One region of the Agrobacterium sp. ES01 genome, then DNA from elsewhere that is predicted to be linked to it. Evidence: predicted binding sites of a transcription regulator. Region 1 holds the regulator's gene; each other region holds the start of a gene.

Region 1 (3,952 bases):
TCGAAAATGCAGATGGTTTTCCACCATGTGCTGCCGCTTGCCGCGCCCGGCATCTTGACCGGCACGATCATCGGCCTTGCCCAGGCACTCGGTGAAACCGCTCCGCTTTTGCTGATCGGCATGGTGGCGTTCGTGGCAGATTATCCAACCTCTCCCATGGAGCCTGCAACAGCGCTCCCCGTACAGATCTACATGTGGGCCAACGAAGCTGAACGCGCCTTTGTCGAGCGGACGTCCGGAGCTATCATCATTCTGCTCCTGTTCCTGCTTGTCATGAATGTCGGTGCCATTCTGCTACGGCGGCGCTTTGAACGTCGCTGGTAGAAGGAATAGAACAATGAACATGATGTCGGAAACAGCTTTGGAAAAGGCGGTCGATCAGAAAATGAACGATAAAACCTACAAGATGATCGGCAAGGATGTGTCGGTTTACTACGGCGAGAAACGTGCGCTTTTCGACGTGAACCTCAATGTTCGCGAAAATACGGTGACTGCCCTGATCGGCCCATCCGGCTGCGGAAAGTCGACCTTTCTGCGCTGCTTGAACCGCATGAATGACACGATCGAAAATTGCCGCGTGGCCGGCAAGATCACACTCGACGAGCTGGATATCTACGATCCTTCGATCGACGTGGTGGAGTTGCGCGCCCGTGTGGGCATGGTGTTCCAGAAGCCGAACCCCTTTCCGAAGTCGATCTATGAAAACATCTCTTATGGTCCGCGCATCCACGGGCTCGCCAAGGGCAAGGCCGACCTGGACCAGATCGTCGAGACAAGCCTGCAGAAGGCCGGCCTCTGGAACGAAGTGAAGGATCGCCTTCAGGAGCCAGGCACCGGCCTTTCCGGTGGTCAGCAACAGCGCCTGTGCATCGCGCGCGCAGTAGCGGTCAGCCCGGAAGTCATTTTGATGGATGAACCCTGTTCGGCGCTCGATCCGATTGCGACGGCCAAGGTTGAAGAACTCATCCATGAGCTGCGCGCCAATTACACGATCGTGATCGTGACGCACTCGATGCAGCAGGCCGCGCGTGTCTCGCAGCGCACCGCCATGTTCCATCTTGGCGTACTCGTTGAGGAAAACGACACAGACAAGATGTTCACCAATCCGGATGATCAGCGCACGCAGGATTACATCATGGGCCGCTTCGGCTGATATCCCGTTTTCATCCGCGCTGAAGCCAATTTCGAGGATACCTCAAATGCCATCGACCCATATTCTATCCGCTTTCGATGAAGACCTTAAATATCTGATCCGGCGCATCTCCGAGATGGGGGGCCTTGCCGAACAGATGGTCGGTGACTCGGTCCGCGCATTGGTCAATTCCGACGCCGCCCTTGCCCAGAAGGTGATTTCTGACGACGTGGTGATGGACAATGCCGAGCGGGAAATCGGTGACAAGGCCATCATCACCATAGCTCGTCGCCAGCCGGTCGCAGCCGACCTGCGCGAAATCATCGGTGCGCTGAGAATTGCCAGCGATCTGGAACGCGTTGGTGACATGGGCAAGAACAATGCAAAGCGCGTGATGGCCGTTCAGGGCACCGGCGTCCCTCGCAAGCTGGCGCGCGGACTGGAACATCTCTCCGAACTCGCACTCGAACAGCTGACCGATGTTCTGGATGTCTACACCACCCGTTCTGCGGAAAAGGCCAAGATCATCCGTGACCGCGACGAAGAGATCGACGCCATCTACACCTCGCTGTTTCGCGAGCTTTTGACCTACATGATGGAAGATCCGCGCAATATCACGACCTGCACGCATCTGCTGTTCTGCGCCAAGAATATCGAGCGAGTGGGTGACCACGCGACCAATATCGCAGAGACCATCTATTACATGACCACCGGTATGCAGCCGGAAGGTGACCGTCCCAAGGACGATACGACGACCGATGTCAGTGCGGTCGCGGAATAAGCACTTGAAGTGAGACACTAGATGGCGCCGAAAATAGCTGTGGTTGAAGACGAGGAGGCGCTGAGCGTCCTCCTGCGTTACAATCTGGAATCTGAGGGCTATGAAGTCGAGACGATCCTTCGGGGCGACGAGGCCGAAATACGCATGCAGGAACGGGTTCCTGATCTCCTGATCCTTGACTGGATGTTGCCCGGCGTGTCGGGGATCGAACTTTGCCGCCGCCTTCGGGTTCGCCCGGAAACAGAACGGCTGCCGATCATCATGTTGACGGCACGCGGCGAGGAAAGCGAACGCATACGCGGATTGGCGACAGGTGCAGACGACTACGTGGTCAAGCCCTTCTCCACACCGGAACTGATGGCACGGGTAAAAGCCATGTTGCGTAGGGCGCGGCCAGAAGTGCTGTCCAGCGTTCTGCGTTGCGGCGACATCGAACTCGACCGCGAAACGCATCGTGTTCACCGCAAGAGCCGTGAAGTTCGACTTGGACCGACCGAATTTCGTCTGCTGGAATTCCTGATGGCATCGCCCGGGCGCGTCTATTCGCGTTCACAGCTTCTCGACGGTGTGTGGGGGCATGACATCTATGTGGACGAGCGTACCGTGGACGTGCATGTCGGCCGGCTGCGCAAGGCGCTTAATTTTTCCAACATGCAGGACGTGATCCGCACCGTGCGCGGCGCCGGATATTCCATGGAGGCCTGACAGGTCACCCATGCTGGCGGTTGCTACCGCTGTTTCAACCCATCGCCCAGCCAGGCGGTGGGCTTTTTACTTGCTGCATAAAAAAGGCCCCTTGCGGGGCCTCATCTCATGATCTTTATCGGCTGGGAAGCGATTGCTTTTGCGCGGATGAGCGCCTGCGGTCATTGACTGGCTGATAAGCCAGTTTCGAGTGGTAGGTGCAGTAAGGTGCGTTATCCGATGCCTCGCAACCGCAGAAATGAAACTCATCAGTCATCGGATCGCCAATCGGCCATTTGCAGGTGCGATCGGTGAGTTCCGTGAGGGCAAGACGACGCGAAATCGGCACCACGACATTGGATGGCACCGGAACGACTGCACGCTCCTCTTCGCCACCAGCTTCGATTTCATCGTGTGACACGGTTGTGCCGGCAGGACGGGCGGCCGAGCGCGTGGCTACACGTGGCTGAAAGCTTTGCGGCCGCGCTGTCGTTGGCGCCGGACGCTTTGGCGCGCGAGAGGCAGACGAGGAGCCGCCAGCCTTGGCGCGACCGGGCAAACAAAGTCGGTGTACCTTGCCAATGACAGCGTTTCGACTGACGCCGCCTAGTTGTGCCGCGATCTGGCTTGCGCTGAGACCTTCGGCCCACAACTTCGTCAGCCTTTCAACGCGCTCATCAGTCCAATTCATGCCAAATATCTCCGCCTGTAGCGCATTCCGAGGCCGAATCCTTCACCGCTGCCTCGGAAGACTCCGAAACAAAAAATATGCCTCGATATTGTCGGTGACTAGTTCCGCCGCATGCAGTCTAGTAATTGATCATTAACCTAGTGTGAGCCTGACTCCGTGACAAGAGTCGCCGGAATCATCGCGAATCGATTTCATAGTTTTCCCCAACTTGCTGTCCACAGGCTAAAATACCACTATCGCCTACTAAAGCGTGGCTGCGACGGCACCGTGCTAAAAAGTCCCGCAATTGCGGTGATTTATTGACATGGGGGTCCGAAATGAAGATAGTGCGCGAGCCGCCGCAAGGCGGCATTTTTGATTTTTAGACTTCGTAACACCCGCCAATCAGCGAAACCCATATCTTCCGTGCCTGTCGAAGGAGTCAAGCGCAATGGCCGAGGCCTCCCCGCTCTATCAGACCTATAATCGCGCTCCGTTGCGCTTCGAACGCGGCGAGGGTGTCTGGCTGATCACCGAAGACGGCGAGCGCTATCTCGACTTTGCCGCCGGCGTCGCGGTGAACTCACTCGGCCATGCGCATCCTCATCTGGTGAGCGCCTTGAAAGAGCAGGCGGACAAGGTTTGGCACCTTTCCAATCTCTACGACATTCCGGGCCAGGAAAAG
Region 2 (3,952 bases), 450 kb from region 1:
GGGAGAATACAATGTCAAATATGTTCAAGCGCCTCACAACGACCGGTATTGCAATGGCGGTCGTCCTCGGCAGCTTCATGCCATCCGGCGCAGCCATGTTGCCTGTTCAGTCGCAGGCTTCCGTAGCCGTCGAAGGTGGCAACAATATCGTCGAAGTGAAGCACAGAGGTTATCGCCGCGGCTATTATCACGGTCATCGCGGTTATCGCCACAAGCGCCCCGGCTATCGTTATTATGACGGTTTCTGGTTCCCGCTGGCCGCCTTCGGTGCCGGTGCCATCATCGGCGGTGCCATTGCCCAGCCCGCACCGCCACCGCGTGCAGGTGCGATCAATCCGCGCCATTACCGCTGGTGCGCTGATCGTTATCGCTCCTACGATGCGCGCAGCAACACCTACCAGCCGTATAACGGTCCGCGTCGTCAGTGCCTTTCGCCGTACTATTGAGGCAAGCGCATCGATTGAAAACCAACGCCCGGCATTGCCGGGCGTTTTGCGTTTGAGCCGGAGACCATGTGGCGAACCCACCGCATCTCTCTTCCGGTGACTTGAGGCTAGCCAACCAGCGCGTTGTCGTCGCGCTTGATCGCGATGATCGTCGAGCGCGGAAGCTTGCCTTCGCCGTCCGGGAAGGGCGCGTCGGGATGCTGGATGCCAACGAAGTGGGTGCGGCGGTCGGCAGACCAGGTCTGGCCTGTGACTTCCGATCCCTTCGGCGCTGTCAGGAAGCGCTCGATGCGGCCCGTTGCCGGATCGCCTGCAAGCATCTGGTTATTGCCCTGACCTGCAAAATCATCCTCGTTGCTGTCCTCGCCATCGGTCTGGATCCACAAGAGACCGGTGGTGTCGAACATCATGCCATCGGGAGAGTTGAACATATTGCCCGAATTGATGTTGGTCGAACCGGCATAGGCATCCTTGTGGACATCCGGATTACCGGCCATGCAAAACAGGTCCCACTGGAACTTGCCGTCGGCATGATCGTCATTTTCCGGATACCAGCGCACGATCTGGCCATATTCATTCTTCTCGCGCGGGTTCGGGCCACCGACCGGTGTCGCGTCGCCGCCGGCATTCGGCTTGACGCCGCGGTTCTTGTTGTTGGTCAGCGCGCAATAGGCTTCGACCGCAATCGGGTTGATCGCAACCCATTCCGGACGGTCCATCGTCGTGGCACCGACCTTTGACGCCGCCATGCGGGTAAAGACGAGGATTTCGTCCGTCTTCATGCCGGTTGTGTCCGGTGTCAGGGCCAGCCATTCACCATTGCCGTCATCGCTGAACTTGGCGACGTAAAGCGTGCCCTTGTCGAGCAGCGTCGAGGTGTCGTTTCCGGCCACATAGACGTCGTCGGAAACGAACTTGTAGAGATACTCGCCGCGCTCGTCGTCACCCATATAGACGATCACGCGACCGTCGCGGGCAAGCGCCACGGCAGCATTCTCATGCTTGATACGACCCAGTGCTGTGCGCTTGACCGGTGTCGAGGAGGCATCCGACGGGTCGATCTCGACGACATAGCCTGCACGATGCGGTTCGTTCGGGTTCTTCGAGATGTCGAAGCGCGGATCGAACTGCTCATAGGCATAACGTGTCTCGTTCGAGATGCCGTAACGCTTGTAGTCTTCCGGCAGGGTGAAATCCGCATCGGTCGATCCGAAATAGCCGTTGAAGTTTTCTTCGCAGGTGAGATAGGTGCCCCATGGTGTGCGACCGGCACCGCAATTGTTGAAGGTCCCGAGACATTCCGTGCCGGTTGGGTCGGCTTCGGTCTTCAACAGATCGGAACCGGCGGCGGGGCCGGAAATCTTCATCGGCGTATTGTGGTGGATACGACGGTTGAACGGGCTGTCGAGCACGATCTCCCAGCCATTGTCGCCTTCAGCCACTTCCATCACGGTCACACCCTGCATGTTCTGCAGGATCTTCACGTCATCGGCGCTCTTCGGCATGCCCTTTTCGTTGTGCGGAAGATTGATCTCCGGGTTCACATATTCATGGTTTACAGCGATCAGCTGATGACCGCCCACCACGAACAGTTCCATGCCGTCGGTGTTCTCGCCGAATACCTTGTCGGAATTCTCGACGCTCACGCCATTGGCCGGGTCGACGTCGCTGACGTTGGAAAACAGCGGCTGGCCCCACTTGGCAAGCGGCTTCCAGTGATAGCCTTCGGGCACATGCACGGTATGGTCTGTTGCAATCGGAACCGGCTTGAAGGCAAAGCGGCTGGCTGCTTCCTGCGCCTCAGCCGAGGTCGAAGACATCAGGTTGCCAACTGTGCCCATGGCAGCCGCTGCCGAACCCATCGCCAGCACGCCACCCAGAAAGCCGCGACGCGAAATCGCGCGCTCGACCACGCGGTCGAATTCGGTTTCTGCCGGAGGCGGCGTCTGCAATTCGTCCCATTCGTCCCAGGACAGTTTGGATGTGTCGATATCGCTCATGGATTTTCCCTCGTTCACGTTTGGAATGGTTCCAGATGCGCGAATAGACTGTGAAAATCACAGCCGAATGACGATAGAGGCATTTTACGGTTTGAGCGCATATGGTCGAAAATTTCTCCCCATATGCAATTCCAAAAAGTTGACGTTTACGTAAAAATCAACTAGCCAAGGAAAGGGATGGAAACTTCGCGAACAAGGCGACATGATCGGCGCCCGCGAGGCATGGAAGGCAGGAGGATTGCATGTACAAGGCACCCGTTGACGAGATTGCGTTTACGCTCAAGCACGTGGCCAATATGGGCGATGCGCTCGATAAGGGGCTGCTTGGCGATCTGAGCGACGATCTGGTCGATGCCATTCTCCAGGAAGCCGGACGGTTCGCCACCGATGAGGTAGCCCCGCTCGCGGAAGTCGGCGATCGTCAGGGCGCCAGGCTTTTGGACGGCAAGGTCACGGTACCGGACGGCTGGGCCGATCTTTACCGCCACTGGGCCGAAGGTGGCTGGAATGCGCTGACAGCACCGGAGGAATTCGGCGGTCAGGCCCTGCCGTATATGCTCAATGTCGCCGCGCTGGAAATGTGGAATTCCGGTTCCATGGCTTTTGCCCTCGGTCCGACACTCACCATGGGCGCGTCTGAAGCCCTGAGCGCTCACGGCGCATCGGAGCTCAAGGAGAAATTCCTGCATAAGATGGTGTCCGGCGAATGGACCGCCACCATGAACCTCACGGAACCGCATGCAGGCTCCGATCTCGGTGTGATGAAAACCCGAGCCGAGCGCCGCGACGACGGCACCTACCGGATCTTCGGCCAGAAGATCTTTATCACCTGGGGCGACCACGAGATTACCGACAATATCGTCCATCTTGTTCTGGCCCGCTTGCCGGATGCTCCGGCTGGAACCCGTGGCATCTCGCTCTTTCTGGTGCCGAAATATATCCTGAACGACGACGGCACGCCCGGCGCCCGTAACGATCTCTATTGCCATTCTCTGGAACACAAGCTCGGCATTCACGGCTCGCCCACCTGCACCATGATCTATGGCGACGGCAAGTTTGGCGACGAAGCCGGTGCCGTGGGCTATCTGATCGGCGAGGAAAACCGCGGGCTGGCCTGCATGTTCACCATGATGAACAATGCCCGCCTGGCGGTCGGCATGCAGGGTGTCGCGATCTGCGAAGCAGCCACCCAGAAGGCGGTGGAATACGCCAGGGACCGCACACAGGGGAAAGCGCCCGGCTGGTCTGGTTCGGGTATGAGCCCGATCATCGAACATCCGGATGTTGCACGCACGCTCGTTACCATGAAGGCCTTGACGCAAGGGTCGCGCGCCATCTGCTATTCCTGCGCCAACGCCATCGACCTGTCGCACCGCATGGAAGGTTCTGACGCCGCGCACTGGACGGAACGTGCCGCCCTTTTGACACCGATTGCCAAGAGCTTTGCCACTGATTGCGGGGTGGATGTCGCCTCGCTGGGTATCCAGGTGCATGGCGGCATGGGCT
Region 3 (3,952 bases), on a different contig from region 1:
TCGACCACGAAGATCTCGGCACCGAAATAGCGAAGCTGGAACGCGCCCTGCTGGGCAATGATGGCTCCGATCAGAAACGACATCAGCGTGATGATGGGAACAGCGCGGACGCCCATATGGTCAAGCTGGTTGACCACGGCTGCCGGAGATATGCCGCTGCCGCGATTGATCTTCGTCTGGGCTCCACGTACCGCCGAGCCTATGACATAGAGCATCGCCAGAACGTCATCCCAGAGATCAACAGTCATCCTGCCGAGTGGACTGAAGAGGCGTTCGAAAATCGGCAGCTTCGGAGCCGCTGGCGCGGGTTTGGGGACCTCGTCGGGCAACTCCTCGATCAGCTCGATCATGGTGTCCGAACCGCCTGCCAAAGATGCCTTTTGGCCGCGCTGAGCAAAGCCGATGGAGATGCGCCGCACCAACCAGGCACCCGCCATATCCATCGTCGAAATACCGGAAATGTCGAGCGCGACATCACCTTGGGCATTCTCCCCGGTGACACTGTCTAGCTGGGATATCACAGGCCCGAGGGACGCATTGGTCCACGGTCCGCTGAACATGAGCGTGCGCGCCGAGCCTTCGGAAGAGCCGGCCCACTCGATCTTCGCGCTATCCTGATTGACCGGCTTCAAGCTTACATGTCTCTTCGGTATGAATGGTGGCCGCACACATCACATATCGGCCATCGGAAATACAGTTCAGAAACGTTAATATAGCTCGCCGCGCCGGCATTTCCATCCGCATAACGTCTTTACACAGGCCATAGTCACCCTGCGGCAACAGATAGCGCCTCGCCACCTGACGCAGAGCCCCGGTAACGCGTGCCCGCGAGACGGTGACGGGAATCAGGCGGCCTGTATATCGGACACTTTGGCGGCCTCGACCTGGACCGGCATCTGTGATTGCGGTGCCGGCAAAGCCGCGATCGGCTTTGCCGCGCCGATCAGATGGCCCCAATTGATCATCTCGAATGTGCCGTCCTGGTTTTCGGCAACGGCAGTGCAACTTTCAACCCAATCCCCGGTATTGATGTAGTGGATACCGTCAATATCCTCCATCACCGCGTGGTGAATATGGCCGCAGATCACGCCATCCACGTCATTTTTTCGCGCTTCTTCCGCGACAACGCGCTGAAACTCACCGATGAAATTCACCGCCTGTTTCACCTGCTGCTTGGCCCAGGCCGAAAAGGACCAGTAAGGCATGCCCAGATAACGACGAACGGCCGCGACCACCACATTGATCGCAATTGCCATATCGTAGGCCCAGTCACCAAGATAAGCGAGCAGTCGGGCATTGCGAACCACCATGTCGAACTCGTCGCCATGCAGGACCAGATACTTCTTTCCGTCTGCCGTCTCGTGAATCATCCGGTGCGCCACTTCGATGCCGCCAAAATGGGTGCCCGGAAAGGCCCGCAAAAATTCGTCGTGATTGCCCGGAATATAGACGATGCGCGTACCTTTTCGGGCCTTGCGCAGCAGCTTCTGCACCACATCATTGCAGCTCTGCGGCCAGTACCAGCTGCGCTTCAGGCGCCAGCCATCGATGATGTCCCCAACCAGGATGATCGTGTCAGCTTCATGGGTTCTCAGAAAGTCCAACAGGAAATCGGCTTTGGCGGCTTTGGAGCCAAGATGAACGTCCGATATGAACAATGTTCTGAAGTGCCGGGTTTCGATGTTTGCGCTCACGGGCGTCATCCTCTCAACGATGGTCCATGTCGCGTTTTGAAAACCAGACTCGTGTATCAGGAAGATGACAAGCGGCAGTTGAAGGGCGGTTGCAGGCTCCAGTGAGCCGATTCCGGTGGAAAACAGCCCTGAAACCGAACGAATACACGTTTCGGCAACACACTTGGCTGTAATCCAATACTCGCCATTCCGCCCAATTGGTGTATGGAGTGACAGTGACAAGGCAATAGACAAGATCTCGGTGACAGAATGACCTCGAAAGACACATCCAAGCAGCAATCCGGTCCCGAAACGGGTGATCTGGACGCGCAGGCACTCTTCTATCACCGCTATCCGCGCCCTGGTAAGCTTGAGATCCAGGCGTCAAAGCCGCTCGGAAACCAGCGCGATCTGGCTCTTGCCTATTCACCCGGTGTCGCGGCCCCGTGCCTTGCAATCCGCGACAACCCTGAAACCGCGGCCGACTACACCGCGCGCGGCAATCTCGTCGCCGTCATTTCGAACGGCTCGGCCGTTCTGGGCCTTGGCAATATCGGCCCGCTGGCATCAAAGCCGGTGATGGAAGGCAAGGCCGTCCTGTTCAAGAAATTTGCCGGCATCGACGTTTTCGATATCGAGATCGACGCCGTCCAGGTCGACGAAATGGTCAACACCGTGGCCGCGCTCGAGCCCACTTTCGGCGGCATCAACCTTGAGGACATCAAGGCACCTGAATGTTTCGAGGTCGAGCAGCAATTGCGCGCCAAGATGAATATCCCGGTCTTCCACGACGACCAGCACGGCACCGCAATCATCGTCGCTGCCGGCGTGTTGAATGCGCTGGAACTGGCCGGCAAGAATATCGAGGACGCCAAGATCGTCGCCTCTGGCGCCGGCGCCGCGGCCCTTGCCTGCCTCAACCTGCTGGTGCTGCTGGGCGTCAGGCGCGAAAATATCTGGGTCCATGATATCGAAGGCCTTGTCTATGTTGGCCGCGAAGTGCTGATGGATCCATGGAAGTCTGTCTATGCGCAGGAAAGCGACAAGCGCCAGCTCTCCGAGACCATCGACGGCGCCGACGTCTTTCTTGGCCTGTCTGCAGCCGGTGTCTTGAAGCCCGAACTGCTGGCCCGCATGGCAGACAAACCGCTGATCATGGCGCTTGCCAACCCTAACCCGGAAATCATGCCGGATCTGGCGCGCGAGGCACGACCCGATGCCATGATCTGCACAGGGCGTTCCGACTTCCCCAATCAGGTCAACAACGTTCTGTGCTTCCCCTATATTTTCAGGGGTGCACTCGATTGCGGCGCGACCACGATCAACGAAGAGATGAAGATGGCCGCCGTACGTGCCATCGCAGCCCTTGCCCGCGAGGAAGTCTCCGAAGTTGCCGCCCGCGCCTATACCGGCGAGACACCGGTGTTTGGTCCCAACTACCTGATCCCCTCGCCCTTTGACCCGCGCCTGATCCTGCGCATTTCGCCGGCTGTCGCCAAGGCCGCAGCCGATTCCGGCGTGGCACTGCGGCCGATCGAAGATTACGACAGCTATCTCGATCAGCTGAACCGCTTTGTCTTCCGCTCCGGCTTCATCATGAAGCCGATCTTTGCCAGCGCCAAGGTTGCCACCCGCAAGCGCGTGATCTTTGCCGAAGGTGAAGACGAGCGCGTGCTGCGCGCCGCGCAGGTTCTGCTGGAAGAAAACACAGCTCAACCGATCCTGATCGGGCGTCCGCAGATCATCGAAACGCGCCTCAAGCGTTTCGGCCTGCGCATCCGCCCGGATGTCGATTTCCCGGTCGTCAACCCGGAAGGCGATCCGCGTTTCCGCGAATATGTCGACGATTATTTCGCACTGGTCGGCCGTCAGGGTGTAACGCCTGAGGCAGCCCGCACAATCGTGCGTACCAATTCGACGGTCATTGGCGCATTGTCGGTCAAGCGTGGCGAAGCAGATGCGATGATCTGCGGCGTAGAAGGTCGCTACGATCGCCATCTGCGCGATGTGCGTCAGATCATCGGCAAGAAGCCCGGCATTATAGATTTCTCCGGCCTCAGCCTGCTGATCTCCTCACGCGGCGCGACCTTCTTCACGGACACCTATGTCACATACAATCCGAGTGCGGAGGAAGTGGCGGAGATGACGGTGATGGCCGCCAACGAAATCCGTCGCTTCGGCATCACGCCGCGCGCCGCGCTTCTCTCGCATTCCAACTTCGGCTCGCGCGATTCCGAAAGCGCCCGCAAGATGCGCGCAGCCCTGGGCATTATCCGCAA
Region 4 (3,952 bases), on a different contig from region 1:
AAGCCCTTGCGGCGCTCGAGATTGAAGCCGGCTGCGATCAGGTTGCGACGGACGAAACCGGCGGCGGCATAGGTGGCGAAACTGCCGTTTTCCGCGGTGCGGTCGTGGACGGCCTGCATCAGTTCAGGTGACCACATGTCGGGGTTACGCGAGGGGGCAAAACCATCGAGATACCAGGCATCGAACAGGGCCTGCGCCGATCGGACATTGGGCAAGGCGTTCCCGCACACCACCGTCAGGCGTGTGGCGTCGTCCAGCGTTATATCGATCACGTCTTTCGGAGTATCGGGCCAAAGTGCGGTCAGCGCCTGTCTTTCGGCATCCAGTTCCGGCCAATGCGCGAGGGCGCGGTCAATCGCGTCCCGGCTCATCGGATAGAGTTCGAAGGATGTGAAATGCAGGTGTCCGCCCGGCTTACGTTCCAGCTTCCATTGCCGCCAGGTTTCGCAGGCGTTCAGACCGGTGCCGAAACCGAGCTCGCCGATGCGGAACTTGCCGGCCGAATGCCAGCGCTCCGGCAGGCCGTTGCCGGCCATGAAGACATGACCACATTCAAGCCTGCCATCGGTCTGGCAATAAAAGTGGTCGCCAAAGGCGGTTGAATAAGGCATATCGCCCTCGTGCCAGACGAGGGCATTGTCCTCATTTTTATCCGCTGGATCGAGATTTGTAACTGTCATGCCTGAAGCCGATATTCTGACCGGAGCCGGCGGTCAATCTTCCGTCGATCTTTTGATTGTCGGCGGCGGCATTATGGGGCTTTGGGCTGCACTCAAGGCCGAGCGGCTGGGTATCAACACATTGCTCGTGGATGCCGGTGTTCTGGGGCAGGGTGCAAGCGGTGGCGTTCTGGGCGCGCTGATGGCGCATGCGCCGGAGCGATGGAACCCGAAAAAGCAATTCCAGTTCACCGCATTGATCGCACTTGAAGAGGAAATCGAACGGCTGGAAGCCGAAAGCGGATTGAAGTCAGGCTATCGGCGTTGCGGGCGGATCATTCCGCTGCCCACGGCGCATCATCGCGTAACGGCGGAGCGGCAAGCGCTTGAGGCGAAGGTGAACTGGCAGGCAACAGGTCATGATTTTCGCTGGGAGGTCTTTGATAGTCCGATGATCGGCGGCTGGCCCTCTGCCGATGTGGCGGAACATGGGATCGTGCACGATACGCTTGCCGGCCGGGTGTCGCCACGGCAACTGCTCGCCGTTCTCATCACGCTGCTCAGGCGGGCCAAACATGTGCGTATCGTTGAGAATTCCAGTGTCGCTGCGCTCCAGCCGAATGCCAGCAGTGCACGCCTTTCCGATGGCGATACAGTTGTGTTCGGGCATTGCCTGATTGCGGCTGGGCATCAGTCATTCCCATTGCTGCAAGGGCTTGGCGAACCGACGAAAAAGCCCCTGGGTATGCCGGTCAAGGGGCAGGCGGCCCTGATGAAGGCTGAGGGGTTGGAGGATCGGCCATTGATCTTTCGCGATGGTCTCTACGTCGTTCCGCACGATGATGGGATTGTTGCGATCGGCAGTACCAGTGAAAACAGTTTTTCCTCCGCAGACGATACCGATGCGCAACTGGAGACCTTGATTGCCGAGGCCCGCAGGATTGCTCCGGTTCTGACCGATGCGCCTGTGATCGCGCGCTGGGCCGGCTTGCGGCCCAAGGCGATTGGGCGCGATCCCATGATCGGCCCGCATCCGGCTCACTCCAATATCCTGGCGTTTACCGGCGGCTTCAAGGTGAGCTTCGGGGTGGCGCATCAGCTGGCAGATGCGGTCATGGCCCTGGTCGGCGATCGCGCTATCGATCTGCCTGCATCCTTCCTCTTTTCTGCGCATCTGGAATCGGCTTCGCGCTAAACGCGAGCCATCCCTCTGATTCTTCGTCAAATTGTCATGCAAATCACCTATCTGCATGAGCAATCGGTGATTAACGCCGATGTGACCCGAACGGACGAGGAATGCCATGCGCTACGCCATCTTCTTCACGCCTTCTTATGGCGATCCGTTGACACTGGCAGGCGCAAGCTGGCTGGGTCGCAGCGTCTATTCGGGCGAAGAGGTCGAGCATCCGGACAGTCTGGGTGTCTATCACCACGATATCGCCTTCCAGACAGCCTTGCCGCGCCGCTATGGATTTCATGCTGAACTGAAGGCGCCCTTTGCCTTGCATGCCGATACGAGCGAGCCGGCCTTGCTGCGTGAACTCATGCGGTTTGCCGGCACGGTCGAGCCCTTCGTCATTGAAAGCCTCGAGGTCATGCGGTTCAGCAATCACTTCGGTTTGGGTCTCAGGTTGCCCTGTGCCGAAATCGAGACTCTTGCGGCGACCGTGGTTCAGCATTTCCACGCTTATGCCGCGCCTCTTACGGAAGCTGAGATCGAGCGGCGCAATCCTGATCATCTGACGGCACCGCAATTTGCCAATCTGCATCGCTGGGGAAATCCTCATGTGATGGAGGAATACCGCTTCCAGATGCCGTTGACCGGCCCTGTGCAGGCCACGCATATGGCGCGGATCGACCGGGCGCTCCGGGATTACTTCGAGCCGCTACTGCACCGGCCCGTGCCCTTTACCAATCTGGCGCTGTTTGTCGAGCGCGAGCCGGGTGCGCCTTTTATGGTGCATTCCCTGCATCCGATGGGACGTGTATCGGCGCGCAAGATCGCCTGATTGCACTCAAGCTGTTCCGCATTGCCTAAATGGCGGCGCACTGTTTCCGGTTTTGTATCTCGACATATGGAGTTGTCCTGCTTACCGTTTGCGTCATCACGAGCCAGGATGACCGTATGACAACCAAGACCTATCCCCGCAATCTCGTCGGCTATGGCCGCAATGCGCCCGATCCGAAATGGCCGGACGCGGCGCGGATCGCCGTTCAATTCGTCGTCAATTACGAAGAAGGCGGCGAGAGCAGCATCATGGATGGCGACAGGGCCTCGGAAAGCCTGTTGTCGGAGATCGTCGGCGCGCAGCCTTGGCCCGGCCAGCGCAATCTCAATATGGAATCGATCTACGAATATGGCTCGCGCGCCGGTTTCTGGCGCTTGTGGCGCATGTTTACAGAGCGACAGGTGCCGGTGACCGTTTATGGTGTAACGCTTGCCATGGCGCGCAATCCGGAAGCGGTGGCCGCAATGAAGGAGGCGGATTGGGAAATTGCCTCGCACGGCTATCGCTGGCTGGAATACAAGGACTATTCCGAAGAGGAAGAGAGAAAGCACATTCTTGAAGCCGTACGGCTGCACAAGGAGCTGACCGGATCCCATCCGCTCGGCATGTATCAGGGCAAGCCGTCCGACAACACGCTGAAGCTGGTGATGGAGGAGGGCGGCTTCGTCTATTCCTCCGACAGCTATGCCGATGATCTGCCGTATTGGGTACCGGACGCTGACGGCAAGCCGTTTCTCATCATTCCCTATACTCTGGAAACCAACGACATGCGGTTTGCAACGCCTCAAGGGTTCAATTCCGGTGACCAGTTCTTCACCTATCTCAAGGACGCGTTCGACGTTCTCTATGAGGAGGGCAAGAACGGCGCACCGAAGATGATGAGTGTCGGACTGCATTGCCGGCTCGTCGGTCGTCCCGGTCGGGCGGCAGCCCTTGCCCGTTTCATCGATTATGTGACCAGTCACGAGAAGGTCTGGGTGCCCAAGCGGATCGATATCGCCCGCCACTGGCATGAACACCACAAGCCGGCATGGTGAGCCTATGACCAGAGACGAGTTCATTTCCAGCTATGGCGGGGTTTTTGAGCATTCGCCCTTTATTGCTGAGCGTGCCTGGGATGCCGGCAAGATCGCGCTGCCCCTGACGGCTGCGGCAGTGCATTCCGCGCTTTGTGAGGAATTTCGAAGCGCGACACGTGACGCGCGATTGGGGGTATTGTGTGCGCATCCGGATCTTGCCGGAAAGCTGGCTGTTTCGGGGGACTTGACCGAGGATAGCCGCAAC

The links. Region 1 encodes PhoB, which activates phosphate uptake and scavenging genes when phosphate is short. Its sites were predicted from a motif close to TGTCATNNANCTGTCAT; they were not measured.
Region 2: a site for PhoB is predicted at 2,503-2,519, ahead of ACQQ2Q_RS03605 (PhoX family protein). Genes of this name have one in related genera too.
Region 3: a site for PhoB is predicted at 1,748-1,764, ahead of ACQQ2Q_RS10605 (UDP-2,3-diacylglucosamine diphosphatase). Genes of this name have one in related genera too.
Region 4: a site for PhoB is predicted at 1,876-1,892, ahead of ACQQ2Q_RS12755 (DUF1045 domain-containing protein). Genes of this name have one in related genera too.

The regions. Positions count from the first base shown of each region.
Region 1 is NZ_JBNQTH010000001.1:1,144,966-1,148,917, forward strand. It holds gene pstA (phosphate ABC transporter permease PstA) at 1-324, shown strand, start outside; gene pstB (phosphate ABC transporter ATP-binding protein PstB) at 338-1,153, shown strand; gene phoU (phosphate signaling complex protein PhoU) at 1,200-1,913, shown strand; gene phoB (phosphate regulon transcriptional regulator PhoB) at 1,935-2,618, shown strand; gene ACQQ2Q_RS05645 (GcrA family cell cycle regulator) at 2,734-3,288, opposite strand; gene ACQQ2Q_RS05650 (aspartate aminotransferase family protein) at 3,719-3,952, shown strand, end outside.
Region 2 is NZ_JBNQTH010000001.1:695,833-699,784, reverse strand. It holds gene ACQQ2Q_RS03610 (BA14K family protein) at 12-446, shown strand; gene ACQQ2Q_RS03605 (PhoX family protein) at 554-2,446, opposite strand; gene ACQQ2Q_RS03600 (acyl-CoA dehydrogenase) at 2,689-3,952, shown strand, end outside.
Region 3 is NZ_JBNQTH010000003.1:270,556-274,507, forward strand. It holds gene ACQQ2Q_RS10600 (MlaE family ABC transporter permease) at 1-632, opposite strand, end outside; gene ACQQ2Q_RS10605 (UDP-2,3-diacylglucosamine diphosphatase) at 846-1,694, opposite strand; gene ACQQ2Q_RS10610 (NADP-dependent malic enzyme) at 1,944-3,952, shown strand, end outside.
Region 4 is NZ_JBNQTH010000003.1:734,892-738,843, reverse strand. It holds gene mnmD (tRNA (5-methylaminomethyl-2-thiouridine)(34)-methyltransferase MnmD) at 1-680, opposite strand, end outside; gene ACQQ2Q_RS12760 (NAD(P)/FAD-dependent oxidoreductase) at 679-1,854, shown strand; gene ACQQ2Q_RS12755 (DUF1045 domain-containing protein) at 1,961-2,668, shown strand; gene puuE (allantoinase PuuE) at 2,785-3,705, shown strand; gene uraD (2-oxo-4-hydroxy-4-carboxy-5-ureidoimidazoline decarboxylase) at 3,710-3,952, shown strand, end outside.